2 regions of the Variovorax sp. KBS0712 genome follow, and region 2 is predicted to be linked to the other one. Evidence: riboswitches for the same ligand, from Rfam matches in the RefSeq annotation. Region 2 holds a riboswitch; the other holds the start of a gene.
What was found. Region 2 has a riboswitch for thiamine pyrophosphate ahead of FFI97_RS05150 (purine-cytosine permease family protein). Riboswitches for the same ligand answer to the same signal wherever they lie in the genome.

Region 1: linked by a shared signal. The riboswitch ahead of thiC (phosphomethylpyrimidine synthase ThiC) and the one ahead of FFI97_RS05150 (purine-cytosine permease family protein) in region 2 are both predicted to bind thiamine pyrophosphate.

The regions. Positions count from the first base shown of each region.
Region 1 covers NZ_VCCD02000002.1:1,014,044-1,029,933, reverse strand. The annotation lists gene FFI97_RS21705 (DUF2314 domain-containing protein) at 39-338, shown strand; gene FFI97_RS21700 (DUF5071 domain-containing protein) at 429-818, shown strand; gene FFI97_RS21695 (hypothetical protein) at 1,531-1,941, opposite strand; gene FFI97_RS21690 (YchJ family protein) at 2,119-2,550, shown strand; TPP riboswitch at 2,578-2,683, shown strand; gene thiC (phosphomethylpyrimidine synthase ThiC) at 2,776-4,659, shown strand; gene FFI97_RS21680 (HAD family hydrolase) at 4,749-5,441, shown strand; gene FFI97_RS21675 (thioredoxin family protein) at 5,528-5,854, shown strand; gene FFI97_RS21670 (AraC family transcriptional regulator) at 6,131-7,171, opposite strand; gene FFI97_RS21665 (isovaleryl-CoA dehydrogenase) at 7,299-8,471, shown strand; gene FFI97_RS21660 (AMP-binding protein) at 8,541-10,208, shown strand; gene FFI97_RS21655 (carboxyl transferase domain-containing protein) at 10,205-11,827, shown strand; gene FFI97_RS21650 (enoyl-CoA hydratase/isomerase family protein) at 11,841-12,635, shown strand; gene FFI97_RS21645 (DUF4126 domain-containing protein) at 12,652-13,323, shown strand; gene FFI97_RS21640 (acetyl/propionyl/methylcrotonyl-CoA carboxylase subunit alpha) at 13,316-15,316, shown strand; gene FFI97_RS21635 (DUF4349 domain-containing protein) at 15,376-15,890, shown strand, end outside.
Region 2 covers NZ_VCCD02000001.1:1,150,614-1,166,503, forward strand. The annotation lists gene thiE (thiamine phosphate synthase) at 1-157, opposite strand, end outside; gene FFI97_RS05130 (thiazole synthase) at 154-963, opposite strand; gene thiS (sulfur carrier protein ThiS) at 1,002-1,199, opposite strand; partial or broken gene FFI97_RS05140 (FAD-dependent oxidoreductase) at 1,214-2,322, opposite strand; gene thiD (bifunctional hydroxymethylpyrimidine kinase/phosphomethylpyrimidine kinase) at 2,358-3,206, shown strand; gene FFI97_RS05150 (purine-cytosine permease family protein) at 3,151-4,491, opposite strand; TPP riboswitch at 4,569-4,674, opposite strand; gene FFI97_RS34400 (adenylate/guanylate cyclase domain-containing protein) at 6,164-6,724, shown strand; gene FFI97_RS05160 (PDR/VanB family oxidoreductase) at 6,698-7,672, opposite strand; gene FFI97_RS05165 (aromatic ring-hydroxylating dioxygenase subunit alpha) at 7,678-8,904, opposite strand; gene FFI97_RS05170 (Bug family tripartite tricarboxylate transporter substrate binding protein) at 8,901-9,932, opposite strand; gene FFI97_RS05175 (LysR family transcriptional regulator) at 10,017-10,934, shown strand; gene FFI97_RS05180 (TetR/AcrR family transcriptional regulator) at 10,918-11,658, opposite strand; gene FFI97_RS05185 (aspartate aminotransferase family protein) at 11,774-13,075, shown strand; gene FFI97_RS05190 (NAD(P)/FAD-dependent oxidoreductase) at 13,062-14,138, opposite strand; gene fdxA (ferredoxin FdxA) at 14,096-14,425, opposite strand; gene FFI97_RS05200 (sulfate adenylyltransferase subunit 1) at 14,469-15,806, opposite strand; gene cysD (sulfate adenylyltransferase subunit CysD) at 15,806-15,890, opposite strand, start outside.

The sequences.
Region 1 (15,890 bases), on a different contig from region 2:
CCGGTAACCGATCATCCGCTCAAGCAAGGAGGTTAGTTTTGCAGTTCGAACTCGATGATGGGGAGGCTCGGCACGAAGAAGCACCGGGGACGTTCTACATCCCTCCTCGGGAGCGGCGAGCCAACCTACAGCCTGGTCAGCTCGTCAAACTGGTGTTTCGCATTCAGCATGATGAGACGGTTGACGTTGAACGGATGTGGGTGATCGTCGAGGACATCACCGCGACCGGCTACGTCGGTTCGCTGAACAATCAGCCGATGTCCACGGACGAACTACAAATGGGCGCTCTAGTCCCATTTGGCCCCCAACACGTCATTCAGATCTACGAGGATGAGTGACGGATGTTGCTGTTGCCGGCTACTAGCTGCCGCTCGCCGCGCCGGGCTGAATTTGGTCAGTAGTGGCCGTTGAACATGCGGGAGCACTCATTGCCTGAAATTGCACACCTTTTGCCAGTCGACAAGCACGACCTGCCGAGGGCAGAAGCGATCGTCGCTCTAGGCTATCCGGCCGTCGACGCGCTTCTTCCTGAGTTGATCGCTTGGGTGCAAGACATCAACTGGCCTGTCGCAAACGTCTTGATTCCCTTTCTGGCTAGCATCGGTGAACCGCTGGCACCTCATCTGCGGATGATCTTCGAGTCCGAAGATCACGTCTGGAAGTATTGGGTGCTCGACAAACTTGTTGCTCCGTCACCCAGGCTCGCAGTGACCGTCGAGCCGTATCTTTTGCGCATGGCCTCGGACCCGAGCCCTGGTGAAAGTGACGAAGGGGTCGATGAGATCGCTCGAAGGATCCTGGTTAAGAAAGCAGCCTGAGTAGGCCGTGACAACGTCTTTCGGGTGTCTGCCATCGAGAATCGGGGACGTCTCTTTTGGGCCCGAAGCGGCTATGTGCCCTGTGTCGAATGTCAGTTCATGACCGGATACTGCCAGACCGCCTTAGGCGGGGTGCTCTCCATAACGACGGCCGTGAGCCCCGATTGCTAAGTCGGCAATCTGCCACTCCGCCGCGCTCGGTCTGCGAGTGCTTCCCGGTGCTGGGACAACAACTCGAGCGTCAAATCCTTGAGCATTTTCTGCGGGGCATCGTTGTTGTGAAGAGGGAAACTGAACGTTTGCCGAAATCGTCGCTGGAGCCATTTCGGCGCGGACGATGGCGATTGCGCCCACTCCTCGCAAAGCCAACGGGCCACAGCTTGCTTGTCCGCCGACAGCAAGTCTGAATGTTGACTTATCAGAGCAAGAGACTTAGCTTTCATCTGTTGCGAATACTCGCATATGGGTTGAGCCGTACCAAATTGGTCAACGGCGAATCCTGGCCGTTCTCAGTCTTCGGCTTTGAAGTGAAGCACTCCGAGTGCTCATGATTCCAACTGTCTCCGCGATCCAGGCAGCTATCCATCGACAGCTCGCGGCCCAGCCAAAGGCCCGCGGTGATGAATGCTGCCGTCAGCAGCAATGTGATTCCAATGCGTGATCGCGTGCTCATGATGAAAGGCCACTCATGGCTGGTTGCAGGCAGACAAAGCTATTGCGTGTGAACTCTAAATCCCAAGTAGAGAAAAAACGCCACAACCGCCCCGACGATGGCAAGCCCAACCGACCACGGAATGTCCATGTCACTGCGCTCGCGACGCGAGACGCCATCCATACGGGTCAGCATCGTGCGTCGCTGGTCCGGCGTGTGGATGAGGAACTTGACGACGCCTGCAATGCCGCAAAGGGCAACAGCGCCTCCGATGATCATCAATCCCCAGACTTCCATATTGAACGTGAGGGGAAATGCACCATCGGCACTTGCGACAAAGGGTTCGCGTCCTCTTCGCGTGACAACGATTTGTCCGGCGCGCCATGCGTTGAATCCGTGCAGAAAGGCGAAGGCGCCCAAGGAGAGGGTCGCAGCGAGCAGGAAGAACAGCTTGAGGAATCGCAAAAGCATGCTTTGGTGTTCAGCTTGAAGGAACGAAACGCCGGACGACTTTAGCGGCACAAGCCATTGGCGCAAGAGGCCCCGGCGCCTTTGGCCCCGGCAGGTCCCCGCAAAGCGGGCATGCCCCGAAGCCTCCCACCCCCCCCTTCAGCCCCCACCGCGCCAAGTGTTCCAATAGAGCCCTTCATGAGCGCCACCGACCCCACTCCCGGCCCCTGCCCCTGCGGCCGCACCGACCGTCGCGACAAGCCCATTGGCTACGCCCTGTGCTGTGGGCGCTACCTCGACGATTTCGAGAACACGCCGGCGCCCGACGCCGAATCGCTGATGCGTTCGCGCTATTCGGCCTTCGTGCTGGCGCGTGCCGACTACCTGCTCGCCACCTGGCACGCGTCGAAGCGGCCGGCGTCGGTGGAGTTCGAGCCGGGCGTCAAATGGCTGGGGCTGGACATTCGCTCGCGCTCGGTGCTCGACGCCGACCACGCCGAGGTCGAGTTCGTCGCCCGCCAGCGCGGCGCGACGGGCGTGGCGTTCCGCCTGCACGAGCGCAGCCGCTTCGTGCGCGAGAACGAGCGCTGGTATTACGTCGACGGCGACCTGCACCAGCCCCCGGGTTGACGGCGGCGGGCTTCGGCCCGCACAATCGGCCCCGCTCCGGGGTGCACGCATGTGGCGTGCTGAGATGGCAAAGCAGCCGACCCGCGAACTTGATCCGGGTCATACCGGCGTAAGAAGAGCTGCACTCCCTGACTTCGGTCCGTCACTCCCTTTTTCGGTGGCGGGCCTCCCGAGGTCCATCGAGCGATTGCGGAGCACCCTTTCCCTCAACAAGGAGTGCCCCCGATGAATGCCCCCGACAAGTTCACCTCGCTGCTGTCGCTGACGCGCGAACCCTTTCCCGCCTCGCACAAGTGCGTCATTCCGGGCAGCCGGCCCGACCTGTTCGTGCCCGTGCGCGACGTGGCGCTGACCAACGGCGAAACCGTCTCCCTGTACGACACCTCGGGCCCCTACACCGACCCGAAGGTCGAGATCGACGTGCGCCGCGGCCTGCCCGACGTGCGCAGCGCCTGGGTCATCGAGCGTGGCGACACCGAAAGTTATGAAGGCCGCACGCACCACGCGCTGGACGACGGCGCCAAGAACGAAGACCGCGACGCGCAGCGCCTGGCCGAGCTGCGCGCCGGTGCCTCGGCGCTGCAGCGCACGCCGCGCCGCGCCAAGTCGGGCGCCAACGTCACGCAGATGCACTACGCGCGCCGCGGCATCGTCACGCCCGAGATGGAATACGTGGCCCTGCGCGAGAACGGCAAGCGCGAGTGGATGGCCGAGTACCTGGCCAACGAGGAGCGCGCCAAGCGCGTGGCGGGCAACCCGATGGGCGCGAGCATTCCGCGCATCATCACGCCCGAGTTCGTGCGCGACGAAGTGGCCCGTGGCCGCGCGATCATTCCTGCGAACATCAACCACCCCGAGGTCGAGCCGATGGCCATCGGGCGCAACTTCAAGGTGAAGATCAACGCCAACATCGGCAACTCGGCCGTCACCTCGAGCATCGAGGAAGAAGTCGAAAAGCTGGTGTGGGCCATCCGCTGGGGCGCCGACAACGTCATGGACCTGTCGACCGGCAAGAACATCCACACGACGCGCGACTGGATCGTGCGCAACTCGCCGGTGCCCATCGGCACGGTGCCGATCTACCAGGCGCTCGAAAAGGTGGGCGGCGTGGCCGAAGACCTCACCTGGGAAATCTACCGCGACACGCTCATCGAGCAGGCGGAGCAGGGCGTCGACTACTTCACCATCCACGCGGGCCTGCGCCTGCCGTTCATCCACCTCACGGCGGACCGCATGACGGGCATCGTGTCGCGCGGCGGCTCGATCATGGCCAAGTGGTGCATCGCACACCACAAGGAGAGCTTCCTCTACACGCACTTCGAGGACATCTGCGACATCATGAAGGCCTACGACGTGAGCTTCTCGCTCGGCGACGGCCTGCGCCCCGGCAGCGGTGCCGATGCGAACGACGAGGCCCAGTTTGCCGAGCTGCGCACGCTGGGCGAACTCACGCAGATCGCCTGGAAGCACGACGTGCAGACCATGATCGAAGGCCCGGGCCACGTGCCGATGCACATGATCCAGGCCAACATGGACGAGCAGATCAAGCACTGCCACGAGGCGCCGTTCTACACGCTCGGCCCGCTGACCATCGACATCGCGCCGGGCTACGACCACATCTCCAGTGCCATCGGCGCCGCGATGATCGGCTGGGCCGGCACGGCAATGCTCTGCTACGTGACGCCCAAGGAACACCTGGGCCTGCCCGACCGCGACGACGTGAAGCAGGGGATCATTGCCTACAAGATCGCCGCGCACGCGGCCGACGTGGCCAAGGGCCACCCGGGTGCGCGCTCGCGCGACGACGCGCTGAGCAAGGCGCGCTTCGAGTTCCGCTGGCAAGACCAGTTCAACCTGGGCCTGGACCCCGACACGGCGCGCGAATTCCACGACGAGACGCTGCCGAAGGACTCGAGCAAGGTGGCGCATTTCTGCTCGATGTGCGGCCCCAAGTTCTGCTCGATGAAGATCACGCAGGAGGTGCGTGAGTACGCGGCCAAGAAGGGCGTGGCCGAGGCGGCTGCCATGGCCGAGGGCATGGAAGAGAAGTCGAAAGAATTCATGGCCGGCGGCGGCGAGATCTACATCCCCATCCGTCCCGTCGCCTGAAGCGGTGAATGACCCGATAGCCTGAGTCTGCCCGTGCGGAAAGGGGGCGTTGCTACCATGGGGCCAGACCCCTGAACTCCAGCCTCGCAATGACCCCTTTCCCCTTTTCCGCCGTTCTCTTCGATTGCGACGGCGTGCTCGTCGATTCCGAGCCCATCACCAACCGCGTGCTCGCCGACATGCTCGGCGAGCTCGGCTGGCAGCTCACGGCCGAGGAATCGATGAACATCTTCACCGGCAAGGCCGTGAAGGACGAGACGGCGCTCATCGAGGCCAAGACGGGCTTCAAGATCACCGACGACTGGCTGCGCGGCTTCCGCGCCCGCCGCAACGAGGCGCTGGACCGCGACCTCGTCGCCATTCCCCATGCGCCTGCCGCCATCCGCGAGATCCATGCGCGGCTCAAGGGCCGCATCGCCTGCGCGTCGGGTGCCGATCGCCACAAGGTCGAGCTGCAGCTGGCCAAGGTCGGCCTGCTCGACTGCTTCGAGGGCCGCATCTTCAGCGGCCACGAGATGCCGCGCTCCAAGCCGCATCCCGACGTGTATCTGGCCGCGGCGGAAGCGCTCGGTGTCGATCCGAAGCGCTGCGCGGTGGTCGAAGACACGGTCACCGGCGCGATGGCCGGCGTGGCCGCGGGTGCCACGGTGTTCGGCTACAGCACGGGCGAGTCGGGCCACAGCGGCCCGGGCGCGCTGCGCGCCGCGGGCGCCGTGGCGGTGTTCAGCGACATGACCGGGCTGCCCGCGTTGCTGGCCGGCTACGGCCTGCAGGCGGCCTGAGTTTCTGGTGCAATGACGCCCGTCAGCGTGTGGCGCGCCCGTCGCCTGCACGCGCTCCTTCCCACGAATTCGCAAGGACCCTGCCCATGACCTCCGAGTACCAGACCGATCAACCCGACCGCAGCGAGATCGACGCGCTCCAGGGCCCGGCCGTGGTGGAGTTCGGCACCAACTGGTGCGGCATCTGCAAGGCCGCGCAACCGAACATTGCCGAGGCCTTTGCCAAGTACCCGAACGTGCGCCGCATCAAGGTGGAAGACGGCAGCGGCCGCCCGCTGGGCCGTTCGTTCAACGTGCGGCTGTGGCCCACGCTGGTGTTCATGCGCGACGGGCAACAGGTCGCGAAGCTGGTGCGGCCGGAAGACAGCCAGTCGATCGCCGATGCGCTGGCGTTGATCGATTCGCCGGCCTGAGTTCCGTTATTCAGGGCGACGCTCCCGCCGACGCGGTGCCTTGCTCCGCGAATGTCCCCCGGCCTGCGGCCTCCTCCTTGATTTCGCTGCGCAAGGCACCCCATCGACGTGAGCGTTGGGCAGTGCGGTTGTTGATCGACCGGCACAACGACAGCGCCCATCGTGCACAGGGCACTGGGTGCTTCCCGCAGCGAAATCAAGGAGGAGGGCGAAGCCCGGGGGACATTCGCGGAGGGAAGTACCCGGTGGCCTGTGCACGCGCCCTGAACAAGCGCCCTACAACCCCAGCTGCCGAAAATCCCGAGGCGCGTGCCCCGTCCACTGCAGGAACGCCCGCGAAAAGCTCTTCTCGTTGCGGAAGCCCACCGCCAGCGCCACCTGCTTGATCGGTCGCGTGGTCCGGCGCAGCTGCTCCACCGCCAGCTCGTGCCGCACCTCGTTCTTCAGCACCTGCAGCGAGGTGCCTTCCTCATGCAGCTGCCGGTGCAGCGTGCGCCCCGACACATTCAGCAGCCCCGCCAGCGCCTCCGCCGTGGTCGCCTCGCCGGCACGCGCGCGCAGCAGTTCGCGCACGCGCTGCCCCAGCAGGCGGTCGCGGCGGTACTGCAGCACCGTGAGCGGCAGGGCGCGCTTGAGCATGGTGCGCAGCGCGCGCTCGTCGCGCAGCAGCGGCAGCGCGAGGTAGCGCTCGTCGAAGCTGATGCTGGCCTGCGGCGCGTCGAAGTGCACGTCGGGCGTGAACATCAGCGGGTAGGCGTCGCGGTGCGGCGGTGCCGCGAACGGAAAGGTGGCCTGGCGCAGCGAGATGCGTGAGTCGATGGCCCAGCACACATACCCGTGCATGAAGCGCAGGCTGGTCACCAGGCAGAACTCGCGGAACACGGGGTCGAGCGGGCGGTTCTCGGTGATGCGCAACGTGGCCACGCCGCCGGTCACGTCCAGCGCCAGCGTGATGTCCTCGGTCAGCAGGCGGTGGTGGCGGCACCAGCGCTTGATGGCCACGCCCAGGTCGGGCGAGGTGAGCGAGGCGCGGCACAGCATGCCGTAGCTGCCCCAGGGCAGGCGGCGCGAGAACCAGCCCAGCGCCTCGTCGTCCAGCTCCTGCATCGCGTGGCCCGACAGCGCCTCGAACTGCGCGGCCGTCACCCGGGCGCCCGGGCGGGCCAGCTCGCGCGGCGCGATCTGTGCCGCCTGCAGGGCCTGCGCGGGGTCCTTGCCGTAGCGGGCATACCCTTGCGCGATGGCTCGCACGAAGGCCATCGGCGTGACGGCGCGGGCGGGTCGCAGGAAGGCGGGGGACGACGTGGCGGAGGGCATCGGTCGTGGCGCAATTTGCAACCATTGTGGCGCCAATTGCGGCGCCACGAGGCGTAAGCTGCGTTTTTTCAAGCGCCATCCGCGCGGGCAGCCCTGCGCGCCGACCCCTTCAGAGGAGACAAGACTCATGCACGATTTCGGCCTCAACTTCGACCTGGGCGACGACATCGACGCGCTGCGCAGCGCGATCCAGGACTTCGCCGCCAACGAAATCGCGCCCCGCGCCGCCGAGATCGACCGCGACAACCTGTTCCCGCACGACCTGTGGCAAAAGCTCGGCGAGCTGGGCCTGCACGGCATGACGGTGAAGGAAGAATTCGGCGGCACCGAGCTGGGCTACCTGGCCCACATCGTGGCCATGGAAGAAGTCTCGCGCGCCTCGGCCTCGGTGGGCCTGTCGTACGGTGCGCACTCCAACCTGTGCGTGAACCAGATCCACCGCAACGGCAGCGAAGCGCAGAAGAAGAAATACCTGCCCAAGCTGGTGAGCGGCGAGCACGTCGGCGCGCTGGCCATGAGCGAGCCCAACGCCGGCTCCGACGTGGTGAGCATGAAGCTCAAGGCCGACAAGAAGGACGGCTACTACGTGCTCAACGGCGGCAAGATGTGGATCACCAACGGCGGCGACGCCGACACGCTGGTCATCTACGCCAAGACCGAACCCGAGATGGGCGCGCGCGGCATGACGGCCTTCATCGTCGAAAAGAATTTCAAAGGTTTTTCGGCAGGCACCAAGCTCGACAAGCTCGGCATGCGCGGCTCCAACACCTTCCCGCTGTTCTTCGACAACTGCGAAGTGCCCGAAGAGAACGTGCTCGGCGGCGAAGGCATGGGCGCCAAGGTGCTGATGAGCGGCCTGGACTACGAGCGCGCCGTGCTCTCGGGCGGCCCGCTGGGCATCATGGCCGCCTGCATGGACGCCGTGATCCCCTACATCCACGAGCGCCAGCAGTTCGGTCAGAGCATCGGCGAGTTCCAGCTGATGCAGGGCAAGATCGCCGACATGTACTCGACCTGGCAGGCCACCCGCGCCTACGTGTACGCCGTGGGCAAGGCCTGCGACCGCAACGACCATGCGCGCACCTTCCGCAAGGACGCGGCCGGCGCCATCCTGTACTCGGCCGAGAAGGCGACCTGGATGGCCGGCGAGGCGATCCAGACGCTGGGCGGCGTGGGCTACACCAAGGACTTCCCGGTCGAGCGGCTGTGGCGCGACGCCAAGCTGTACGAGATCGGCGCGGGCACGAGCGAAGTGCGCCGCATGTTGATCGGTCGCGAGCTGTTCAGCGAAACCGCATAAGCCGCGCTGCACACCCTCACCCCACCCTCTCCCTCGCAGGGAGAGGGCGCCAGACAAGGAGACAAGACGATGCCACTGACGCAGAGCCTGGCCCAAGGCGCCACGGACGTCCCCCTCATCGAGCAAGCCATCGGCGACTTCTTCGACGACATGGTTGCCAAGCAACCGGAACGCGAAGCCCTCGTCAGCCGCCACGAAGGCCAGCGCTTCACCTACCGCGAACTGCAGACCGCGTCGAACAAGCTGGCCAGCGCACTGCTGAGCCTGGGGCTCGCGCCCGGCGACCGCGTGGGCATCTGGTCGCACAACAACGTGCCCTGGGTGCTGATGCAGATCGCCACCGCCAAGGTCGGCCTGATCCTCGTCAACATCAACCCCGCCTACCGCACCTCGGAGCTCGAGTACGCGCTCAACAAGGTCGGCTGCAAGGCGCTGGTGACGATGGCGCAGTTCAAGACCAGCGACTACCTGGGCATGCTGCGCGAGCTGGGCCCGGCCAAGCTGCCGCTGCTGCAGCACACCTTCTGGATCGACAAGCCCGGCCAGGGCGACGAGCAGCCCGGCATGCGCCGCTTCAGCGAACTGCTGGCCGGCGGCGATGCGGCCGACGCGCGCGTGGCCGCCACGCAGAAGACGCTGAAGGCCACCGACCCGATCAACATCCAGTTCACCAGCGGCACCACGGGCTTCCCCAAGGGCGCGACGCTCACGCACCGCAACATCCTGAACAACGGCTTCTTCATCGGCGAGTGCATGAAGCTCACGCCGGCCGACCGCCTGTGCATTCCGGTGCCGCTGTACCACTGCTTCGGCATGGTGCTGGGCAACCTGGCCTGCCTCACGCACGGCTCGGCCATTGTGTACCCGAACGACGGCTTCGACCCGCTCACGGTGCTCGAGACCGTGCAGGCCGAGAAGTGCACGGGCCTGCACGGCGTGCCCACGATGTTCATCGCCGAGCTGGACCATCCGCGCTTCAAGGAATTCGATCTGTCCACGCTGCGCACCGGCATCATGGCCGGCTCGCCGTGCCCCATCGAAGTGATGAAGCGCGTGGTCAACGAGATGCACCTGGGCGAGATCACCATCGCCTACGGCATGACCGAGACCAGCCCCGTGAGCTGCCAGAGCAGCACCGACACGCCGCTCGACCGCCGCGTGTCCACGGTAGGCACCGTGCAGCCGCACCTCGAGGTGAAGATCATCGACCCCGAGACCGGCGCGATCATGCCGCCGGGCCAGTCGGGCGAGCTGTGCACGCGCGGCTACTCGGTGATGCACGGCTACTGGGAAGACGAGCCCAAGACGCGCGAAGCCATCGACGCCGAGCGCTGGATGCACACCGGCGACCTCGCCACCATGGACGCCGAGGGCTACGTGAACATCGTCGGGCGCATCAAGGACCTCGTGATCCGCGGCGGCGAGAACATCTACCCGCGCGAGATCGAAGAATTTTTGTACCGCCATCCGAAGGTGCAGGACGTGCAGGTGGTCGGCCTGCCCGACAAGAAGTACGGCGAAGAGCTGTGCGCCTGGATCATCGTCAAGCCCGGCCAGAGCGCCACCGACGCCGAGATCCGCGACTTCTGCAAGGGGCAGATCGCGCACTACAAGGTGCCCAAGTACATCCAGTTCGTCTCCGAGTTCCCGATGACGGTGACCGGCAAGATCCAGAAATTCAAGATCCGCGACGCCATGACCGAGCAGCTCGGTCTCAGCCAAGAAAAGACAGCATGAGCAAACTCGAAACCAAACTCAACGCACGGTCGGCCGACTTCCAGGCCAATGCGGCCGCGATGCGCGCGCTGGTCGACGACCTGCAGCAGCAGTTCGCGAAGGTGGAGCAGGGCGGCGGCGAGGCCGCGCGCGCCAAGCACACGGCGCGCGGCAAGCTGCTGCCGCGCGACCGCGTGGCCGAGCTGCTCGACCCGGGCACGCCCTTCCTCGAAATCGCGCCGCTGGCCGCGCATGCGATGTACCTCGATGCGAAGGGGGCCGAGTCGGCGCCCGGCGCCGGCATCATCGCGGGCATCGGCCGCGTGAACGGTGTCGACTGCATGATCGTGTGCAACGACGCCACCGTGAAGGGCGGCACCTACTACCCGATGACGGTCAAGAAGCACCTGCGCGCGCAGGAGATCGCCGAGCAGAACCGCCTGCCCTGCATCTACCTCGTGGACTCGGGCGGCGCCAACCTGCCGAACCAGGACGAGGTGTTCCCCGACCGCGAGCACTTCGGCCGCATCTTCTACAACCAGGCCAACATGAGCGCCCAGGGCATTCCGCAGATCGCGGTGGTCATGGGCTCGTGCACGGCCGGCGGCGCGTACGTGCCGGCGATGAGCGACGAATCGATCATCGTGAAGAACCAGGGCACCATCTTCCTGGGCGGCCCGCCGCTCGTGAAGGCGGCCACCGGCGAGGTCGTGTCGGCCGAAGACCTGGGCGGCGGCGACGTGCACACGCGCCTGTCGGGCGTGGTCGACCACCTGGCGCAGAACGACCTGCACGCGCTGGCGCTGGCGCGCTCGGCGGTGGCCAACCTCAACGCGAAGGCCGCCGACACGCCACAAGGCGCCGCGGTGCGCGCGCCCGACTTCCCGCGCGAAGAGCTGTACGGCGTGATCCCCACCGACACCCGCAAGCCCTTCGACGTGCGCGAGATCATTGCGCGCATCGTCGACGGCAGCGAGTTCCACGAGTTCAAGGCCCGCTTCGGCGCCACGCTGGTCTGCGGCTTCGCCGAGATCGAGGGCATGCCCGTGGGCATCATCGCGAACAACGGCATCCTGTTCAGCGAGTCGGCACAGAAGGGCGCGCACTTCATCGAGCTGTGCTGCCAGCGCAAGATCCCGCTGGTGTTCCTGCAGAACATCACCGGCTTCATGGTGGGTCGCAAGTACGAGAACGAAGGCATCGCGCGCCACGGCGCCAAGATGGTGACGGCCGTGGCCACCGCCAACGTGCCCAAGTTCACCATCATCATCGGCGGCAGCTTCGGCGCCGGCAACTACGGCATGTGCGGCCGCGCGTACAGCCCGCGCTTCCTCTGGATGTGGCCGAACGCGCGCATCAGCGTGATGGGCGGCGAGCAGGCCGCGAGCGTGCTGGCCACCGTGAAGCGCGACGGCATCGAACTGAAGGGCGGCAGCTGGAGCGCCGACGAAGAAGAAGCCTTCAAGGCCCCGATCCGCCAGCAGTACGAAGACCAGGGCCACCCCTACTACGCTACCGCGCGCCTGTGGGACGACGGCATCATCGACCCGGCCGACACGCGCCGCGTGCTCGCCCTGGGCCTGGCCGCATCGCGCAACGCGCCGATCCCCGAGCCGAAGTTCGGCATCTTCCGCATGTGACCAGGGGCACCGCATGAGCAGCACCTTCACCAAGCTGAACCTCGCCATCGACGGCGCGGTCGCGCGCATCTGGCTCGACCAGCCCGACGCGCGCAACGCCTTCGACGACGTCGTGATCGCCGAGCTGACGCAGGCTTTTCTCGAAGCCGGCGCCGCGCCGCAGGTCAAGGCCGTCGTGCTCGGCGCGAACGGCCCGGCCTTCTGCGCGGGCGCCAACCTCAACTGGATGCGCCGCATGGCCGACTACACGCGCGACGAGAACCTCGCCGACGCGGGCAAGCTGGCCGACATGCTGCGCACCATCGCCGAGTGCCCCAAGCCCACCATCGCGCGCGTGCAGGGCGACGTGTACGCGGGCGGCATGGGGCTCGTGGCCGCGTGTGACATGGCCGTGAGCGTGGACACCGCGTGGTACTGCCTGAGCGAAGTGAAGATCGGCCTCGTGCCCGCGACCATCAGCCCGTACGTGCTGCGTGCGATGGGCCCGCGCGCCTCGCAGCGCTACTTCCTCACGGCCGAGCGCTTCACCGCCGCCGAGGCGCACCGCATCGGCTTCGTGCATGAAGTGGTGGCCGCCGATGCGCTCGACGCCAAGGTCGACGAGCTGCTGAAGGCGCTCACCGGCGCCAGCCCCGCCGCCGTGCGCGCCTGCAAGCAGCTGATTGCCGACGTGGCCGGCCGCGAGATCGACAGCGCGCTCATCGCCAAGACGGTTGAAGGCATCGCCGACATCCGCGCCAGCGACGAAGGCCGCGAGGGCGTGCAGGCCTTCCTGCAGAAGCGCAAGCCGAGCTGGCTGGCCGGCTGACCCACCGCCGCACGCCATGAACACGCTCGACATGCCGCAACTGCTCGCACTGGCCGCCGCCATCGGCTGGGCCAGCGGCGTGCGCCTGTACCTCGTCGTGCTGCTGACCGGCCTGGTCGGCTATTTCGGCTGGGTGCCGCTGCCTGCGGGGCTGCAGATGCTCGCGCATCCGATCGTGCTCGCGGTCAGCGGCTTCATGGTGTTCGTCGAGTTCTTCGCCGACAAGATCCCGGGCCTCGATTCGCTGTGGGACGTGGTGCACACCGCCATCCGCATCCCCGCCGGCGCGGCGCTCGCGGCCAGCGTGTTCGGTGCCGACCACGGCGCCATGGCCGTCGTCGCGGCGCTGCTGGGCGGCGGCTTCGCGGCCACGGCGCATGCGGCCAAGGCCACCACGCGCGCGGCCATCAACACCTCGCCCGAGCCGTTCTCGAACGTGGGCGCGTCGCTGGTCGAAGACTCGATGGTGCCGGCCGGGCTGTGGCTCGCGGTGGCGCATCCGCTGGTCTTTCTGGTGCTGTTCGTCTTCGTGCTCGTGCTCAGCGTATGGCTCATCCGCAAGAGCTGGCGTTTCTTGCGCGCGCTGTTCAGCCGCGTGGCACGCATCTTCAGTGGCCGGCCCGATCCGGGCGTCACGTCCGCCTTTCAACTGAAAAAGAATCCTCCGGGAGACACTCCGAATGTTTAAGAAGATCCTGATTGCCAATCGCGGTGAAATTGCTTGCCGCGTTGCGGCCACTGCACGCCGCATGGCGGTTCGCACCGTCGCCGTGTACTCCGATGCCGACGCGCACGCCAACCATGTGCGCGCCTGCGACGAGTCGGTGTACCTCGGCGGCAGCGCCCCGAAGGACAGCTACCTGCGCTGGGAAAAGATCCTCGAGGCCGCCAAGGCCACGGGCGCCGAAGCCGTGCACCCGGGCTACGGCTTCCTCAGCGAGAACGAAGAGTTCGCGCAGGCCTGCGCCGACGCCGGCCTGGCCTTCATCGGCCCGCCGCCTTCGGCGATCAAGGCCATGGGCCTCAAGGCTGAATCGAAGCAGCTGATGGAAAAGGCCGGCGTGCCGCTGGTGCCCGGCTACCACGGCAGCGACCAGGACCCGGCGCTGCTGCAGCGCGAGGCCGACCGCATCGGCTACCCGGTGCTCATCAAGGCCAGCGCCGGCGGCGGCGGCAAGGGCATGCGCGCGGTCGACAAGGCCGCCGATTTCGAGGCCGCGCTGGCCTCGTGCAAGCGCGAAGCCATCAACAGCTTCGGCGACGACGCGGTGCTGATCGAGAAGTACGTGCAGCGCCCGCGTCACATCGAGATCCAGGTGTTCGGCGACACGCAGGGCAACTACGTCTACCTGTTCGAGCGCGACTGCTCGGTGCAGCGCCGTCACCAGAAGGTGCTCGAGGAAGCGCCCGCGCCCGGCATGACCGAGGCGATGCGCAAGCAGATGGGCGAAGCCGCCGTGGCTGCGGCGCGTGCCGTGAACTACGTGGGTGCGGGCACGGTCGAATTCATCGTCGAGCAGCGCGAAGGCGGCGAGATGAACTTCTTCTTCATGGAGATGAACACGCGCCTGCAGGTCGAACACCCGGTGACGGAAGCCATCACGGGCCTCGACCTGGTGGAGTGGCAACTGCGCGTGGCCTCGGGCGAGCCGTTGCCTGCCAAGCAATCGGAGCTGCAGATCCACGGCCACGCCATCGAGGCGCGCATCTGCGCCGAGAACCCCGACAACAACTTCCTGCCCGCCACCGGCACCTTGCGCGTGTACCGCAAGCCGCAGGCGACCGCCTTCCAGCGCAGCCGCGTGCGCATCGACGACGGCGTGCGCGAGGGCGGCGAGATCTCGCCCTTCTACGACTCGATGATCGCCAAGCTCATCGTGCACGGCAGCACGCGCGCCGAGGCGCTGGCCCGGCTCGATGCCGCGCTGGCCCAGGTGCAGATCGTGGGCGTGTCGACCAACGTGCAGTTTTTGCGCGGCATCCTGGCGACCGAGTCGTTCTCGAAGGCCAACCTCGACACCGCGCTCATCGAGCGCGAGCGCGCCGTGCTGTTCGACCGCGAACCGCTGGGCCTGCCGCTGGCCGCGGCCGCCGCCATCACGCGCACGCTGGTCACCGAGTGGCCGACGCAACTGCCCGACCCCTTCGAGCGCCGCGACGGCTGGCGCGCGCATGGCGAGTACAAGCGCCGCTTCGACTTCGAGTTCCGTGGCGCCGAGCACAGCGCACTGCTGACCTACCGGCGCGACGGCGGCCTGCACCTCGCCGTGGGCGGTGTCGAAGGCCCGCTCACCATCGGGCGCTTTCCCACGGGCGAGTTCGAGCTCGAGTTCGCCGGCACGCGCCAGACCCTCGACGTGCACCTGGACGGCGCCACCGCCCACGTGTTCGCGGCGAAGGGCGCGACCCGCATCACGGCCATCGACCGCCTCGCGCATGCGGGCGACACCCATGCCGAAGGCGGCCGCCTCACGGCGCCGATGCCCGGCAAGGTCGTGTCCTTCGCGGTCAAGGCCGGCGACAAGGTCAGCCGCGGCCAGCCGCTGGCCGTGATGGAAGCCATGAAGATGGAGCACACCATCGCCGCGCCGGCCGACGGCACGGTGGAGGAGCTGATGTTCTCGCCGGGCGAGCAGGTGGCGGAAGGCGACGAATTGTTGCGAATGGCGGCTGCCGCTTAACCCCGATCCGGGCGCTGGCCCGTATCAGCGGTGGTAGTCATTCTTTTCAAGGAGTCCTGATGAGCCGCCGCACCCTTTCCATGTCGACACCCCGCGCCGCCGTGCGCCACCGCGCGGGCGCTGTCCTGCTGGCCCTGGCGGCTGCCCTGTCGCTGGCCGGCTGCGGCCGCGAGCGCAGTGCCGAGTCGGTCGCGCCGGCCTCCGCGTCCATGCCGGCGCCGCCGATGGGCTATGGCGATGCCATGAAAGCACAGCGGGCGAGCGCACCGCAGGCCGAGATCGCCGCGTCGCAGTCCGACGAGGCGCGGGGCGGCAGTGGCGAGACCGCGCTGCAGCGCTTCCTGGCCGTGCGGCAAGACCTGAACGTCGAAGTGCCGGCCGAACAGCTCGCCGACGCCTGGGGCAAGGTGCGCGACCTGTGCGGCACGCTGAAGTGCGAGCTGCTGTCGTCTTCGCTGCTGCGCGAGACGCCGCAGCAGCCGGGCAACGCCCTGCTCGAGATGCGTGTGGAACCCGCCGACGTCGACAAGCTGCTCGGCGGCCTGGCCGGCGTGGCGAACGTGGTCTCGCACAC
Region 2 (15,890 bases):
TGCAGGCCTGTTTGGCGCCCCGATAGATGGCGTCGTCGGAGGTAAAGTGCGGCGCGCCGCTCACGGCCGTGGCCGTGGCGGCGCCGAAGCGCAGGCCGTGGGCCGCGACGATGGCTTGCGCCACGGCGCGGGCGTTGGTGGTGTCGATGGTGTTCATGGTGCGTGGTGCCAGAAGGGCGTGCCGAGCACGGGCGTGCTGGGCTGCGCGGCGTCCTGTGCGGCCATCGCGCCGGCGCGGTAGGCGGCGCGGCCGGCCTGCACTGCATCGGCGAACGCGCCGGCCATGGCGACGGGTTCCTGTGCGAGCGCGACGGCGGTATTGAGCAGCACGCCGTCGTAGCCCCACTCCATCACCTGGCACGCATGCGAGGGCAGGCCGAGGCCCGCGTCGACCAGCATCGGCACCTTCAGCCGCTCGCGCAGCAGGCGCAGCGCATACGGGTTGACCGGCCCGCGCCCGGTGCCGATGGGCGCGGCCCACGGCATCACGGCCTGGCAGCCGACATCGACGAGGCGCTGGCACAGCACGAGGTCTTCGGTGCAGTACGGCAGCACGTGGAAGCCGTCGCGGATCAGCTGCGACGCCGCATCGACGAGGTTCAGCGTGTCGGGCTGCAGCGTGTAGTCGTCGCCGATGAGCTCGAGCTTGATCCACGGCGTGTCGAACAGCTCGCGCGCCATCTGCGCGGTGGCGATCACTTCCTGCACGCTGTGGCAGCCGGCGGTGTTGGGCAGCACCGGAACGGCCAGTTTGCGCAGCAGCTCCCAGAAGCCGTTGCCGAGGTCGCTGTTGCCGGAGCCCTGGCTGGCGGTCTGGCGGCGCAGCGAGGCGGTCAGCATCGCGGGCTTCGCGCGCTGCACGGCGGCTTCGAGCACGTCGGGCGAGGGGTAGCGCGCGGTGCCCAGCAGCAGGCGGCTTTGGAATGTCTGGCCGTAGAGGACCAGGGGATCGGGATTGGTCATGGTTGTCGTCTCCATCGTCTTGTCTCTGGTGCGTTCGGTCAGCCGCCGGTCACCGGGCGGATCACCTCGACGCGGTCGTCGGCGTGCAGTGGGTGCGTGGCATAGGCCGAGCGCGGCACGAACTCGCGGTTCACCGCCACCGCGAAAGGCGGCACGGCCTGCAGCACGGCCAGCGCGTCGGCGAGCAGCGCGCCCTCGGGCAGCGTGCAGGGCTTGTCGTTGATCAGGATGTTCATCGTCGATGTTGTGGTCATGCGTCGGGCACGTCCATGCCGAAGCCGCGTGCGAGCGTGGAACGGCCGTGCGCCAGCAGTTCCATCGCCGCGTCGAGCAGGGCGGGCGCGATCATGAAACCGTGGCGGTACAGGCCGTTGATCTGCAGCACGCGCGGCTGGGGCTGGCGAATGGCGGGAAGGTTGTCGGGCAGCGTGGGCCGGCATTGCGTCGCGATCTCGACGATGCGCGCCTCGGCAAAACCGCTGTGCACCGCGTAGGCCGCGCTCAGCAGCTCGAGCGTGGAGCGCACGCTGGCGGGCGACAGGTCGTCCGACTCGATCTCGGTCGCGCCGATCACGAACAGATGGTCGGGCTTGGGCGCGATGTACAGCGGGTAGCGCGGATGCACGAGCCGCGTGGGCCGCTGCAGCGTGACCTCGGGCGCATGCACGCGGATCACCTCGCCGCGTACGCCGCGCAGTGCATTCCATTGCGGCTTGGCACCGAGGCCGCGGCAGTCGATCACCCAGTCGGGCTGGCCTGCCGTGCCGGGCGAAAAGTCGGAGGGCGCACGCGGCGATTGCCAGTGCAGCGTCACGCGGGCATCAGCCTCCAGCGTGGCACGCAGCGACGCCAGCAGCGCACGGTTGTCGAGCTGGCCTTCGCCCGGCAGGTACAGGCCGCGCGCGAAGCGCGCGTGCCCAGCGAGGGCTCCAGCGCGGCGATGGCGGCGGGGGTGTCGAGCGCCTGCATCGGTGCCAGCTCGGGCACCTGCGCACCGGTGCGCGCCAGCACGCCCGCGAGCCGCGTGGCCTCGGCGGCGTCCTGCCGGTGCCACAGCACCAGCGTGCCTTCGCGCTGGAAGAACACGGGTTGTGCCAGCGGCGCTAGCAGCTCGGGCCAGCGCGACAGCGCGTGCTGGCCCATGCGCACGACCGACACCGGCGCGACGGCCGATTCGGCCAGCGGCGCGAGCATGGCCGCGGCCACGCGCGCGGCCGCGCCTTCGGCCTCGGGGCTGCCGGCTTCGTACAGGTCGATGCGGCAGCCCGCGCGTGCCAGCTCGACCGCGAGCAGCCGGCCCATCAGGCCCGCGCCGAGGATCGCCGCCGAGCCGAAAGGCAGGGGATGCGGTGTGCTCATGCGGCACCTCCGTCGGCTCGCCGATAATTTTCGCCATGACCCAAGCACCCACCCAGCGCTATGCACGCGTGCTCTCCATCGCCGGCTCGGACAGCGGCGGCGGCGCCGGCATCCAGGCCGACCTCAAGACCTTCGCGGCGCTCGGCTGCTACGGCATGACGGCCATCACCGCGCTCACCGCGCAGAACACGGTGGGCGTCTCGGGCATCCACGGCGTGCCGCCCGACTTCCTGAAGGCGCAGATCCAGGCCGTGGTGGAAGACATCGGCGTCGACGCCGTCAAGCTCGGCATGCTGCACGCGCCCGAGGTGGTCGAGGTGGTGGCCTGGGCCATCGACCGCTACCAGCTGAAGAACGTGGTGCTCGACCCCGTGATGATCGCCACCAGCGGCGACCGCCTGATCGCGGCCGAGACCGTGCAGGTGCTGGTGCGCGAGCTGTTCCCGCGCGCCGTGGTGGTCACGCCCAACCTCGACGAAGCCGCCTTGCTGGTCGGTCATGCCATCGGCGGCATCGACGCGCTCGACGGCGCGGCCGACGAATTGCTCGCGCTCGGCGCGAAGGCGGTGCTGCTCAAGGGCGGCCACCTGCCGGGCGACGAGGTGGTCGACGTGCTGCTGGAGCGCAGCGGCGCGCGCAAGCGACTCGCGTCGCAACGCATCGCCAGCCGCAACCTGCACGGCACCGGCTGCACGCTCTCGTCGGCCATCGCCGCGCACCTGGCACTGGGCCTGGCGCTGCCCGAGGCGGTCGAGCGCGCACGCACGTACATCCTCGGCGCGATGAGCGCCGGTGCGAATGTGCAGGTCGGTGCGGGCCACGGTCCGCTCAACCACGGCTTTGCGCCAGTGCCGACCCACCGCTTGCCGCTGTCGGCCGGCTGAGCCAGGCCAGCACGAAGGTCGCCGCCAGCGTCGGCAGCGCCGAGCCGAACTGCGGCGCCCACTTGGCGAGCGCGTGGTAGGCCGCGATGCCCGCGAGCCAGATCAGCGCCGCGCCCCAGTCGATGGTGCGCGTGCCGCTTGCCGACACGGCGCTTCCGCTGCCCAGCCGCCCGAGGATCACGCCGTACAGCGGAACGAACACCGAACTCAGCAGCAGCAGGAAGGGTTCGAGCGTGTGCATCGGCAGCACCAGCGCCAGGCCGATGCACAGCACTGCCAGCAGCAGGCCCCAGCGCTTCACGCTCCAGCGGGGCAGCAGGCTGTGCGTGGACACCGAGCCCGAGTACACGTCGCCATAGGCGTTGTCGAGTTCGTCGATGAGGATCAGGCCCAGCGCCACCAGGCCGCCCTGCGCCAGCAGCAGCGCCGTGACGAGGCTGGTGCCCGGCTCGGCCACGCTCACCACCATCACGCCCAGTGCGTAGCACCAGATGTTGGCGAGCGCGTAGCCGATCCAGGTGCCGCTGAACGCGCTGCCCAAACCACCGGCGGCACTGCGCTTGCCGTGGCGCGCGTAGTCGGCCACCAGCGGCAGCCACGACACCGGCATCGCGATCACCAGGTCGAGCGCGCTGAACATGCCCATGCTGCCGTCGCCCGGCCGGGCCCAGAAGGCGTCCAGGCCCTTGGCGTGCAGCCGCGTCGCGAACTGCCAGCTGAGCCACAGCAGCGACAGCACCACCAGCGGTAGGCCGAAGCGGCTCACGAAGCGGCGCACCAGCTTCACCATCGAACCCGCGAGCAGGGCCAGCAGCACCGCGCCCCACAGCAGCGTGGTCAGCACGCCGCCCCAGGCCGTGCCCAGCGCGGGGCCGAAGGCCTGTTGCCCGATGGCCTGCGTGCCTTCTCGCATGATCACGAGCTCGAAGGTGGTCCAGCCCACCAGCTGCACGATGTTGAGCAGCACCGGCAGCCGCGCGAAGGCGCTGCCGTAGGTGGCGTGCATCAGGCCGGCGCTGGCCAGCCCGGTTTCGCAGCCCAGCCGCGCGGTCCAGGCCAGCAGCCCGGCGCCGAGCAGCGAGCCCAGCACGATCGCCAGTGCCGCGTCGCGCGTGCCCACGGCCGGCACCAGGTAGGCGCCGATCTGCATCACCAGCAGCCCCACGCCGAGGCTGAACCACAGCGAGGCGTGGTCGTGCCAGCCGAAGACGCGCCGGGAGGCGGGCAGGGGCGTGAGCGCTTCGTTGCCGGAAGCGGAACTGTCGTTGTCGTGGTCGTGTGCCATCCGTTTTGCTCCAGTGCAAAAGGTTTGGCAGGTGGGCGAGGCTCCAGTGGCGCGGCCGTCGCGCGAGACAACGCGACAGGCCACCGGACCAGCTTCCCTGCGCGAGGATTACCTCAGTCAGGTTCAAAGGGACTCTCTCAGTCAGCCCCGGAACAATCCGGCTCGACACCCCTAGCGATGCGCCCCAGCGAACTGCGGCGCGGGGCGGATTTTATCCCCGCGCCGCAGAACGTCGCAGACGCATGAAAATCCGCGTCGCGAGGGCGGTTTCACATGCCCTGGGGAACCACGACACATGGCAGACGAATTCAAGCAGCCGGGACCGCCACCGGCGCCACCCGCGAACGCGCCGCGCACCCGCCTGCGGCGCTTCCGGGTCGACGTCGGCACCATCATCTGCGCGGTCGCGCTGCTGCAGTCGCTGCTGCTGGTGGCCTTCGGCTACTGGGGGGCGGAGCAGCTGGTGTCGAAGGTGGGCGAGTCGGCGCACAAGGTCAACCACGACCGGGTCGAAGACAACGTCCTCGCCTTCCTCGCGAAGACCGAAGGGCTGGTGCGCGCCATCGCCCACACGCCCGACCTGCACCCGGCGGGCCACGACGGCGAGCAGACCGCCGAGCTGCTCTGGGCCGCGCTGGAACAGACACCCGAAATCGACAGCATCGGCGTGGGCAGCGACGATGGCCATTTCTTGATGGCCATGCGCCACCCCGTGTCGGTGGTGCGGCAGGTGCTGCGCGAGAAAGACTTCACCACCGAGACCTGGGAGTACAAGTCGCCGCCCGACAGTGACGGCGACGAAGACCCGCGGCGGCGCTACGAGACCACGCGCATCGAGGCCTTTCGCAGCGAGGACGACCCGGTGCACCAGGACTGGTTCACGCAGGCCGAGAAGGCGCAGCGCGCCGTGTGGACCGCGCCCTTCGTTCTGCCGTCGATGAAGGAACTGGGCGTGAGCCATGCCCGGCCGAGCCGGCGGCAGGACGAGGAGGGCGTCGCGCAGACGATTGTGGCGGTCGCCAGCGTGTCGCTGGGGCATCTCTCGAACCTCGTGCGCCTGTTCGGCGGCACGGGCCACGGCCACAGCGCGCTGTTGAGTGCCGACCACCACGTGATCGCGCGCAGCGACAACCCGCATTCGGTGCGCAAGCTCGAAGACCCCGACGACGGCGTGCTCGGCGCGCTGCACGCCCACATGCTGGCCAACGGCAGCCGCGGCTGGACCGAGGACATGGCCTTCGGGCTCGTGCACGAAGGCCAGCACTACCAGGTGCAGACTTCGCGCATTGCGGCCACCGACTGGCATCTGGTCAGCTGGGAGCCCGAAGAGGCGCTGCTGGGTGCGCTGCACCGCAATGTGCTGTGGTCGCTGCTGCTGGTGCTGGCGTTCCTGGCGATCGCGCTCTTCATTTCGCTGCGCCTGTCGAAGCTGGTGACCGCGCCCATCGAAAGTCTCTCGCGCACGGCGCGGCGCATCGGGCGGCTCGAGCTCGACGACCTGCCGCGCGAGTCGAGCCGCGTGCTCGAGATCCAGCACCTGAACCAGGCGCTGGACGAATCCGCGCGCAGCCTGCAGGCCTTTCGCAAGTTCGTGCCGGTGGACGTGATCCGCCAGCTCATCGCCGAAGGCCATGCCCTAGAGCCCAACGGTTCGCCGCGCCGCATCACCGCGATGTTCACCGACGTGGAAGGATTCACGGCCATCGCGGAATCGATGCCGGCCGACGTGCTGATGCGGCAGCTGACCGACTACTTTAACCTCGCGACCCGCGTGTTCGCGCGCCACGGCGGCGTGATCGACAAGTTCATGGGCGACGGCATCATGGTGTTGTGGGGCGCGCCCACCGACCTGCCCGACGCGGAGTACCACGCCTGCGCGGCCTCGCTCGAACTGCACGCCGAGATGACCGAGCTCAACCGTCGCTGGCAGGCCGAGGGCCTGCAGCCTTTTCGCACGCGCATCGGCATGCACACCGGCATCGTGATCGCCGGGGTGCTCGGCTCGAGCGACCGGCTGTCGTACACGGCGCTGGGCGACGTGATCAACGCGGCCAGCCGCATCGAAGGCACCAACAAGCAGCTGGGCACGCGCACGCTGATGTCCGAGGCGACCTTCGAAGGGCTGGGCGGGCGTCTGGCCACGCGGCGCATCGAGGAGCAGATCGAGCTGCGCGGGCGGCAGACGCGGATGGTGCTCTACGAACTCCTAGAGGTCGAGCACCAGCCTCGGTGAGCGGGCCCGCGAGCAGCAGGGCAGGAAGCAGTCGTTGGCCGCCTGCTCGGCGGGTGTCAGGTAGAGGTCGTGGTGCGCGACCTCGCCTGCGAGCACCCGCGTGAGGCAGGTGCCGCAGACGCCTTGCGCGCACGAGACCGGGATCTCGATGCCCTCGGCGGCGAGCGCGTCCAGCACAGTCATCGTCGCGGGGATGTGGACGACGCGGCGGGAGCGGTGCAGTTCGACCTCGAAGCAGCCTTGTCCATCGGCCGGCGGTGCGGCGCCCGAGAACGACTCGAAGTGCACCTGCGCGTCCGCCCAATGCAGGGCGCGCGCGGTCGTGCGAACGGCCTCGAGAAAGCCCGAGGGGCCGCAGACATAGACGTGTCGGCCCGGAGCCGGACTGCCGAGGGTGGTGGCGAGGTCGATGTGCTGCGCGGGCGGGCCGTCGTCGTGGTGAAAGAACACCTTGTGCGCGAACGCGCTGTCTTCGAGCCGGCGCCGGTAGGGCGCGCGCGCCGCCGAGCGGCTGCAGCAGTGCAGCGCGAAGTCGGCCCCCAGCGCGGCCAGCCGCTGCGCCATCGACAGCAGCGGCGTCACGCCGATGCCGCCGGCCAGCAGCAGGCTGTGCGTTGCGTTTTCGTCGAGCGCGAAGAGGTTGCGCGGCGGGCCGATCTGCAACACCGAGCCCTCATGGACGGCGTCGTGCATCGCCCGCGAGCCGCCGCGCGAGGCGGCGTCGCGCAACACGCCGATTTCGTAGTGCCCCTCGCCGTCAGGGGCCGATGCGTTGCACAGCGAATACTGGCGCACCAGCCCGCCTGGCAATGCGACGTCGATGTGCGCGCCCGGCGTGAAGGCCGGCAAGCGCTCGCCATCGGCGGGTACCAGCCTGAAGCCGGCCACGCCTTCGGCCTCGACCGTCTTGCGTGCCACCCGCACCGCGATGCCTGCGCCGCCCGACACGCCATTCATTCCTTCGGCACGAGGAAGTTGCCGGCCTCGAACTGCACGGGCGGGGCCGCGGGGTCGAAGCTCACGCCGGCCGGGTCGCGGCCTTCGCGCAGCGCGTCGAGCTGGCGTTGCAGCAGCCGGCGCAGCATCACGATGCCGCGGTCGGACGAGGCCAGGTGCTCTTCCGAATGCGCGGTGATGGCGCCCTGGCTCACCTGCGCCTCGTAGTCGCCGGGGAAGGCGCGGTGCTCGGCCTCGCTCAGCTCTTCCCACAGCTTGCCGTTCAGGCGCGAGCGCACGCGGGCAAGGTCGCCGGGGTTTTTCACCCGGCCGACGGTGTAAATGCGAAAGCTGTGGTCGTCGATCGGCAGCACCCAGCCGATCGACTCGACGCGCCCGTAGGCGGCCACGCGCGGGTTGGGCACCACGCGCAGCGTCGGCAGCACGGGGCCGGCCACGCGGCGGAAGGTGCTGCCGTCTTCGAGCGTGCGGATCGAGGTGATCGTCACGCCGGTCTCGGTGCTCTCGAAGCTCACGTCGGGCATCTGACCCATGAGTGCCACGAACTGCGTGCCGCTGAAGCTGCCGTGCAGCACGGGCACGTGAAACGGGTCGGCCACGTTCTCGTAGTGCTGCAGCCAGTTGCAGGGAATGACCTGCGGCCCGCCGCCGCCGATGCTGTTGCCGTCGGCTTCCAGGGTCTCGCCGTCGTCCATGGTTTCGAGACAGTCGTAGCGTGGCAGCACGGGCTTCTTCTCGGCCGGGCCGAGGTAGGCCCAGACCAGGCCGTACTGCTCCTGCACCGGGTACCAGGGCTGGCGCACGCGGCCGCGGCTGCGCGCGCCGCCATCGGGTTCGCAGGGCTGGTCGACGCAGTGGCCCTGCACGTCGAACATCCAGCCGTGGTAGCAGCAGCGGATGCCTTCTTCTTCCACGCGCCCGTAGTAGAGCGACGCTCCGCGGTGCGCGCAGCGCCAGTGCACGAGGCCCGCGCGGCCTTTCTTGTCGCGGAACAGGATGAGGTCTTCGCCCAGCACGCGCACCTGGCGCGGCGTGTCGGTGGCGTCGGCGGCCAGGCCGATGGGGTGCCAGTAGCGGCGCAGCAGCTCGCCCATGGGCGTGCCGGCGCCGACCTCGGTCAGCTCGGGTTTGTGGCTCGGCGCCTTGCGGCCGTAGGCGGTACCGGTGTCGAAGGCGATGGGTTGCCACTCGGACGTGGCGGAAGGGGGGGCGACGGCGCTCATTCGGGGGTGACTCCTGCGGCCTTGATCAGGTCCGCCACGCGGGGAAAGTCGGCCTTGTAGCCGGCACGGAATTCGGCGGGCGTGCTGCCCAGCGGCTCGAAGCCGTAGCCGGCCAGCCGCTCCTGGATGTCGGGCAGCTTCGTGATCTCACGCAGCGCGAGCGACCATTCGTCGAGCACGGGCTGCGGCGTGCGCGCGGGCGCATACACGCCGATCCAGCTGTCGAGGTCGAAGCCTGCAAAGCCCTGTTCGGTGAAGGTCGGCACGTTGGGCATCGAGCGCACGCGCTGGCGGCCCGTGATGCCCAGCACCTTGATGCGCCCGGCCTGTGCGAGGCCGCGCGCGGTCGCGGGGTTGGCCCAGGCCACGCCCAGCGCTTCGCCGAACATGTCGTTGTGCGCGGCGGCCTCGGCTTTGTAGGGCACGTGCACCAGGTCGATGTGGTTCTGGCGCGCCAGCAGTTCGCCGAACAGGTGTGCGTTGGAGCCGTTGCCCCAGGTGCCGTACGAGACGCCGGGATGCGCCTTGGCGTAGGCCACGAACTCGCGCACGGTGGAGAAGGGCGCCGAGGCGCGGGCGATCAGCATCGGGCCGCCGGTGGCCAGTTGCGACAGCGGCTCGAAGTCTTTCACCGGGTCGTAGGGCAGCCTGGGTTGCAACACCACGTTGTTGATGTGCGTGAGCGGCAGCGTGAGCAGCACGGTGTAGCCGTCGGGCGCGGCCTTGGCGACGGCGTCGGCCGCGATGGTGCCGCTGGCGCCGGGACGGGCCTCGACGATCACCGGCTGGTTCCAGCGCGCCTTGAGCTTCTCGGCATAGACGCGGGCGATGGCGTCCATCGGCCCGCCGGGCGAGCCGAAGGGCACGATGCGCACCACGCGGTTGGGAAAGGGCGCGGGCTGTGCGAAGGCGGGGCCGGCGGCGAGGGCCGCGATGCCGGCACCGAGCACACCGAGTGCATGGCGGCGCGCAGTGCATGTCTTGTCCGCCGCGTGTGCTTCGGGCGGCGAGGGTCTGAACCGATTCATCGTGTCTCCAGTCGTGTTGTACTTGTGCGCTGGACGATACGGACAGCCTGCCCCGCGGGCAATTCGAAGCTTTGAATATGAGATATGGCCCAACGTGATATCCGCAGCCTCGATGTCGGCATGCTGCGGACCTTCGATGCTCTGATGCGCGAACGCAGCGTGTCGCGCGCGGCGACCCGGCTCTTCCTGAGCCAGCCGGCGGTGAGTGCCTCGCTCAACCGGCTGCGCGACACCTTCGGCGATCCGCTGTTCACGCGCACGGCGCATGGCGTGGAGCCCACGGCGCGCGCCCATGCGCTGGCCGGTCAGGTCGAGCGCGTGCTGGCCGACCTGTCCGCGATGCTGGAGCCCGGCGAGGGCTTCGAGCCGGCGGTGTCGCAGCGCATCTTTCGCATCTCGGGCAGTGACTACGCGAGCCACCTGCTGCTGCCGACACTCGCCAACGAACTCGTGGCCTGCGGGTCGCGCATCCGCCTGCACTGGGAGACGAGCTCGTTCCTCACGCTCACCGAGCGCCTGCGCAAGGGCGACTTCGACGTGGCCGTGCTGCCGCGCCTGCAGCCGCCGAGCGATTGCGAATCGGCGCTGCTGTACGAAGACCGCTACGTGGTCGCGGTGCGCCGCGGCCACCCGACGCTGGGCGAGGCGGCCACGCTGGATGCCTTCTGCGACGCGCCGCACGTGTTCCTGGGCTACGGCAGCTCGGCGCTGGACGACCTCATCGACCAGGTGCTGGCGCGGCAAGGGCGCACGCGCAGCATGCGCGTGGCGATGACCAGCTTCGGCCAGATCGTCGACCTGCTGGCGCAGACCGACCATGTGGCCGTGCTGCCGCTGCGCGTGGCCGAGCGCTTTCGCGATCGTCTCGCGGTGCACCCGCTGCCCTTCGAGTTGCCGGGCTACCGCTCGGTCGTCTGCTGGAACCGGCGCTCGAATTCGGATGCGGGCGTGCTGTGGCTGAAAGACGCGCTGCTGCGCATCGCGCTCACTGCGCCGGCTTGAGCCTGCGCGCGAAAGCTTCCAACCCGTCGATCGTGATCTGGATGTGCCGCTCGAAACTGCTGTCGAGCGGCACGGTGGTGCCGTTGTCCCAGCGCAGGATGAAGGCCTTGTTGGCCAGCTGCGGCAGGTGGCGAGCGAGCACGGGATGGTCGAGCGGGCGGATCGTGTGGACGCGCTCGCGCAGCTCTTCGGCCCAGGCCTGCGTGTTGTCGGCGGGCAGGGGCGAAAACTCCATTGTCAGGAAGCCCAGCATCGCGGCGATCACGCAGTTGTAGGCCTCGCGCAGCGGCTCGCCGTCGAAGCCGGCCTCGGTCAGCGCCGCCAGCACGCCTTCGACCAGTTCGGTCGGCAGGCTGCCGTTCGACACCAGCTGCGCCCCGAGCAGCTGCGCCACGTTCGGGTGCTGCCGCACCGCGGTGCGGCAGCGGTGGAACAACTCGGCGATCCAGTCCTGCCAGGCGAGCGTGCCCTTGGGCGGCGTGACCTGCGCCATGACCGTGGCGGCGACTTCGGCCAGCAGGGCCTCGCGCGTGCTGACATGCCAGTGCACCGTGGCCGGGTACACGCCGAGCTGCGCCGCGATCTCTCGCATGCTGAAGGCGCCGAGGCCGAAGGCGTCGATGTGCGCCAGCGCGGCTTCGGCGATGCGCTGCTTCGACAGCGCCGCACCGCCGGCAGGGCGGCCGGCCGTCCGGGGGCGAGGCTCGGGGACTTTTTTCTTCATGGATGCGGCCATTGTGCAGCGGGTGAATTGATTGTATAAATATTATTAATTGAGCATTGATCAATTAAGCGGGCCGGGCGCTCCCGGTACGTTCCACTCCCAAAGGATGTCTTCCATGACGACCGCCATCGACCAGGCCCTGGCCCAGGCCCATCAACGCTTCACCGACGGCAACCCCGAAAGCCTGCGCCGCTTCGAGGCGCAGACGCGTTACATGCCCGGCGCCAACAGCCGTTCGGTGCTGTTCTACGCGCCGTTCCCGCTCACCATCGCCAAGGGCGAAGGCGCGGCGCTCTGGGACGCGGACGGCCATCGCTACACCGACTTCATCGCCGAGTACACGGCTGGCGTCTATGGCCACTCGGCGCCTGAGATCCGCGAGGCGGTCATCGAGGCGATGCAGGGCGGCATCAACCTCACGGGCCACAACCTGCTCGAAGGCCGGCTCGCGCAGACGATCTGCGAGCGCTTTCCGCAGGTCGAGCAGCTGCGCTTCACCAACTCGGGCACCGAGGCGAACCTGATGGCGCTCACGGCCGCGCTGCGCTTCACGGGGCGGCGCAAGATCGTCGTGTTCTCGGGCGGCTACCACGGCGGCGTGCTCGGCTTCGGCGACCAGCCGTCATCGACGACCGTGCCCTTCGACTTCCTCGTGCTGCCCTACAACGACGCGGACACGGCGCGCGCGCAGATCGACGAACACGGTGCGGACATCGCCGCCATCCTGGTCGAACCGATGCAGGGCGCGAGCGGCTGCATTCCGGGCGGGCGCGATTTCCTGCAGGCATTGCGTGACGGGGCTACGCGGGTCGGGGCGCTGCTGGTCTTCGACGAGGTGATGACCTCGCGGTTGGGGCCGCACGGGCTGGCGAACGGGTTGGGCATTCGAGCCGACCTGACGACGCTGGGCAAGTACATCGGTGGCGGCATGTCCTTCGGCGCCTTCGGTGGGCGGGCGGACGTGATGGCGCAGTTCGACCCACGCACCGGGGCGCTTGCGCACTCGGGCACTTTCAACAACAACGTGATGACGATGGCGGCCGGCTATGCGGGCCTCACGCAGCTGTTCACGCCCGAGGCGGCAGCAGCATTGGCCGAGCGCGGCGAGGCGATGCGGTCACGGCTCAATGCGCTGTGCGAGCGCGAAGGCGTCGCGATGCAGTTCACCGGCGTGGGCTCGCTCATGAATGCGCATTTCCTGCGGGGCGAGGTGCGGCGCGTGGCCGACCTGGCGGCGGTGAACGGGCGCTTGCGGCAGCTGCTGTTCTTCCACCTGCTGAGCGAGGGGATCTACACCTCGCCGCGCGGATTCGTCGTGCTCTCGCTGCCGTTGTCGGCGCAGGATATCGACCGCTACGTCGCCGCCGTGGGCAGCTTCATCGAGGCCTACCGGCCGCTGCTGCTCAGCGCGGGGTAGTGCCCGCCACGCCCAGCAGCTCGTGCAGGCGCGTGCTGGTGGTCGTGTACTGCAGCGGGATCGCCTTGCCGGGGAACACCCGCGCCGCGGCGCCCCAGGCGGCCAGCGTGGCCTCGTGGAAGCCGCAGACGATGAGCTTCTTCTTGCCCGGGTAGGTGTTGATGTCGCCCACCGCGAACACGCCGGGCTCGCGGGTTTCGTACTTCTCGGTGTCGACCGGCACCTGCTTGCGTTCCAGCTCGAGGCCCCAGTCGGCGATGGGGCCCAGGCGCGGCGAAATGCCCAGGCAGGCGACCAGCGCGTCGAGCGGCAGGTTGACCGTGGTGGCGTCGGGCGTGGTGATCTGCAGCTGCTTGCCGTCGAAGGCGCTCGGCTGGCCGACCCGGAAGGCCAGCTTGCCGTCGGCCACGAGGGCGCGCATGGCGGCCACGTTCGCCTCGTCGGCCTGGAAGCCGTCGCGGCGGTGGACCAGCGTCACCTGCCTGGCGATGGCCGTGAGGGCGATGGCGGTTTCCAGCGCGATGTCGTCGCCACCGTTCACCACCACCGTCTGGCCGGCGAAGCGGTCGAGCGAATCGGGGTGATAGAACAGCGTCGAGCCTTCGAACTGCCCGATGCCGTCGACGGCGATGCGCTTGGGCACGAAGGCGCCGACACCCGCCGCGATGAACACGGTCTTCGCAAGGAAGGCGGTGCCGGCCGAGGTGGTCAGCAGCAGACGGTCGTCGGCCTGGCGGGCAAGCGTAGAAACCTGCTCGCCGAAGTGGAATTGCGGCTTGAACGGCGCCACCTGCTGCAGCAGCGACTGCGCCAGATCGCGCCCGCTGGTGACCGGGGTGCCGGGAATGTCGTAGATCGGCTTGTGGCCGTACAACGCCACGCACTGGCCGCCGGCGGCGGGCAGCGCATCGACGATGTGGCAGGAAATCTCGAGCAGGCCCAGCTGGAAGGCCTGGAACAGGCCGACCGGACCGGCGCCGATGATCAGCGCGTCGGTCTCGATCGGTGCGGGCGCCTGGCTCAGCGCACCAGCTCCGAGATCTTGCCCGTCTTGTCCTTCCACTCCTCGGCTTCGGGCAGGGCGGGCTTGCGCTTGGTGATGCTCTTCCAGCCGTCGGCCAGGGCCAGCTCGGCGTTCAGCTTGATGAAGGCGATCTGGTCGGCCGGCAGGTCTTCCTCGGCGTAGATCGCATTGACCGGGCATTCAGGGATGCAGACGGCGCAGTCGATGCATTCATCCGGGTCGATCACCAGCATGTTGGGACCTTCGCGGAAACAGTCGACGGGGCAAACGTCCACGCAGTCGGTGTATTTGCAACGGATGCAGGCTTCGGAGACGACGTGGGTCATTTGTCTTTTAGCGTCAGGAGAAGGGGCTGGAAAACCCTAGATTTTAGGCCTTTGCGGCGGGCGTCTGCACGAGCACGGCGGCGGAGGTGCGATGGGAGGCCGTATCGACCAGCACCAGCGACCCCAGCGCACGCGATTGGGCGAAGGGCAGCACGGCCAGCGGCTGCTGCAGCGCGAGCACCACATCGCCGATGGAATTGGCCTCCAGCTGGGTCGCCGGCTCGGATTCGAGGGTGGTGATGTTCACGCGATCGACGATGCGCGCCACCTTGGCCTTGACCCAGCGGTGGCCCTGCAGCGCCCAGTACACGCGGCCCGCGACCAGCGGCTCGTCGTCGAGCCAGGCCACGGTGGCGGTGATCTCGCGCACGGGCTCGAAGGCCTCGGGTGCCAGCAGCCAGTCGCCGCGCGACACGTCGAGTTCGCGGTCGAGCACGATGCCGGCGCTGTGACCCGCATGCACCGTCTTCGGCTGGCGCGTGTGGCTCAGCACCTGGGCGACGGTGGCGGTCTGGTTGCTCGGCAGCACGGTCACGCGCTGGCCGGGCTCCACATGGCCCGAGGCCACGCGGCCCCAGAACACGCGGCGGCCCTGCGAGGTGTCGGCCGAGGCCGAGAACTTCTCGACCCACTGCACCGGGAAGGCGAAGGGCACGGCCTCGTCCTGTTCGGTGACCGGCAGTTCTTCGAGCAGCTCGAGCAGGCTCGGGCCTTCGTAGCCGACCCAGTCGGCATGGCGCGTGGCCACGTTCCAGCCCTTGAGGGCCGAGATCGGCACGATGGCCGCGACCTTCACGCCGGCCGCTTCGGCAAAGGCGTTCAGCGCGGTCGAGATGCGTTCGAAGGCGAGCGCGGCGTCGTCGATGGCGTCGAGCTTGTTGACCGCGAACACGATCGACTGCACGCGCAGCAGGTGGGCCAGCAGCGTGTGGCGGCGCGTCTGCGGCAGCAGCTCGCGCTTGACCACGGTGCCGTCTTCGACCTCGGCGGCCCAGGCCAGCTTGGTGGCATCGACCAGCACCACGGCCGCGTCGGCGGCCGAGACGGCCGTGACCATGTTGCGCGTGTACTGCTCGTGGCCCGGCGCGTCGCCGATGATGAACTTGCGCTTGGCGGTCGAGAAGTAGCGGTAGGCCACGTCGATCGTGATGCCTTGCTCGCGCTCGGCCGAGAGGCCGTCGGTCAGCAGGGCCAGGTCGGTTTCGCCGCCGCGCTGCACGCCGGCCAGCTGGTCTTGCAGCACGGTCTTGCTGTCGACCAGCAGGCGGCCGATGAGCGTGCTCTTGCCGTCATCGACCGAGCCGCAGGTGATGAAGCGCAGGGCGGTGCCGGTGTCGCCGTGGACGTCGGTCGTGGCGGGGGGTGCGATCGTTGCGCTCATCAGAAGTAACCGTCTTTCTTGCGTTTTTCCATCGAAGCTTCGGACGTCATGTCGTCCATGCGCGTGGCGCCGCGCTCGCTGACG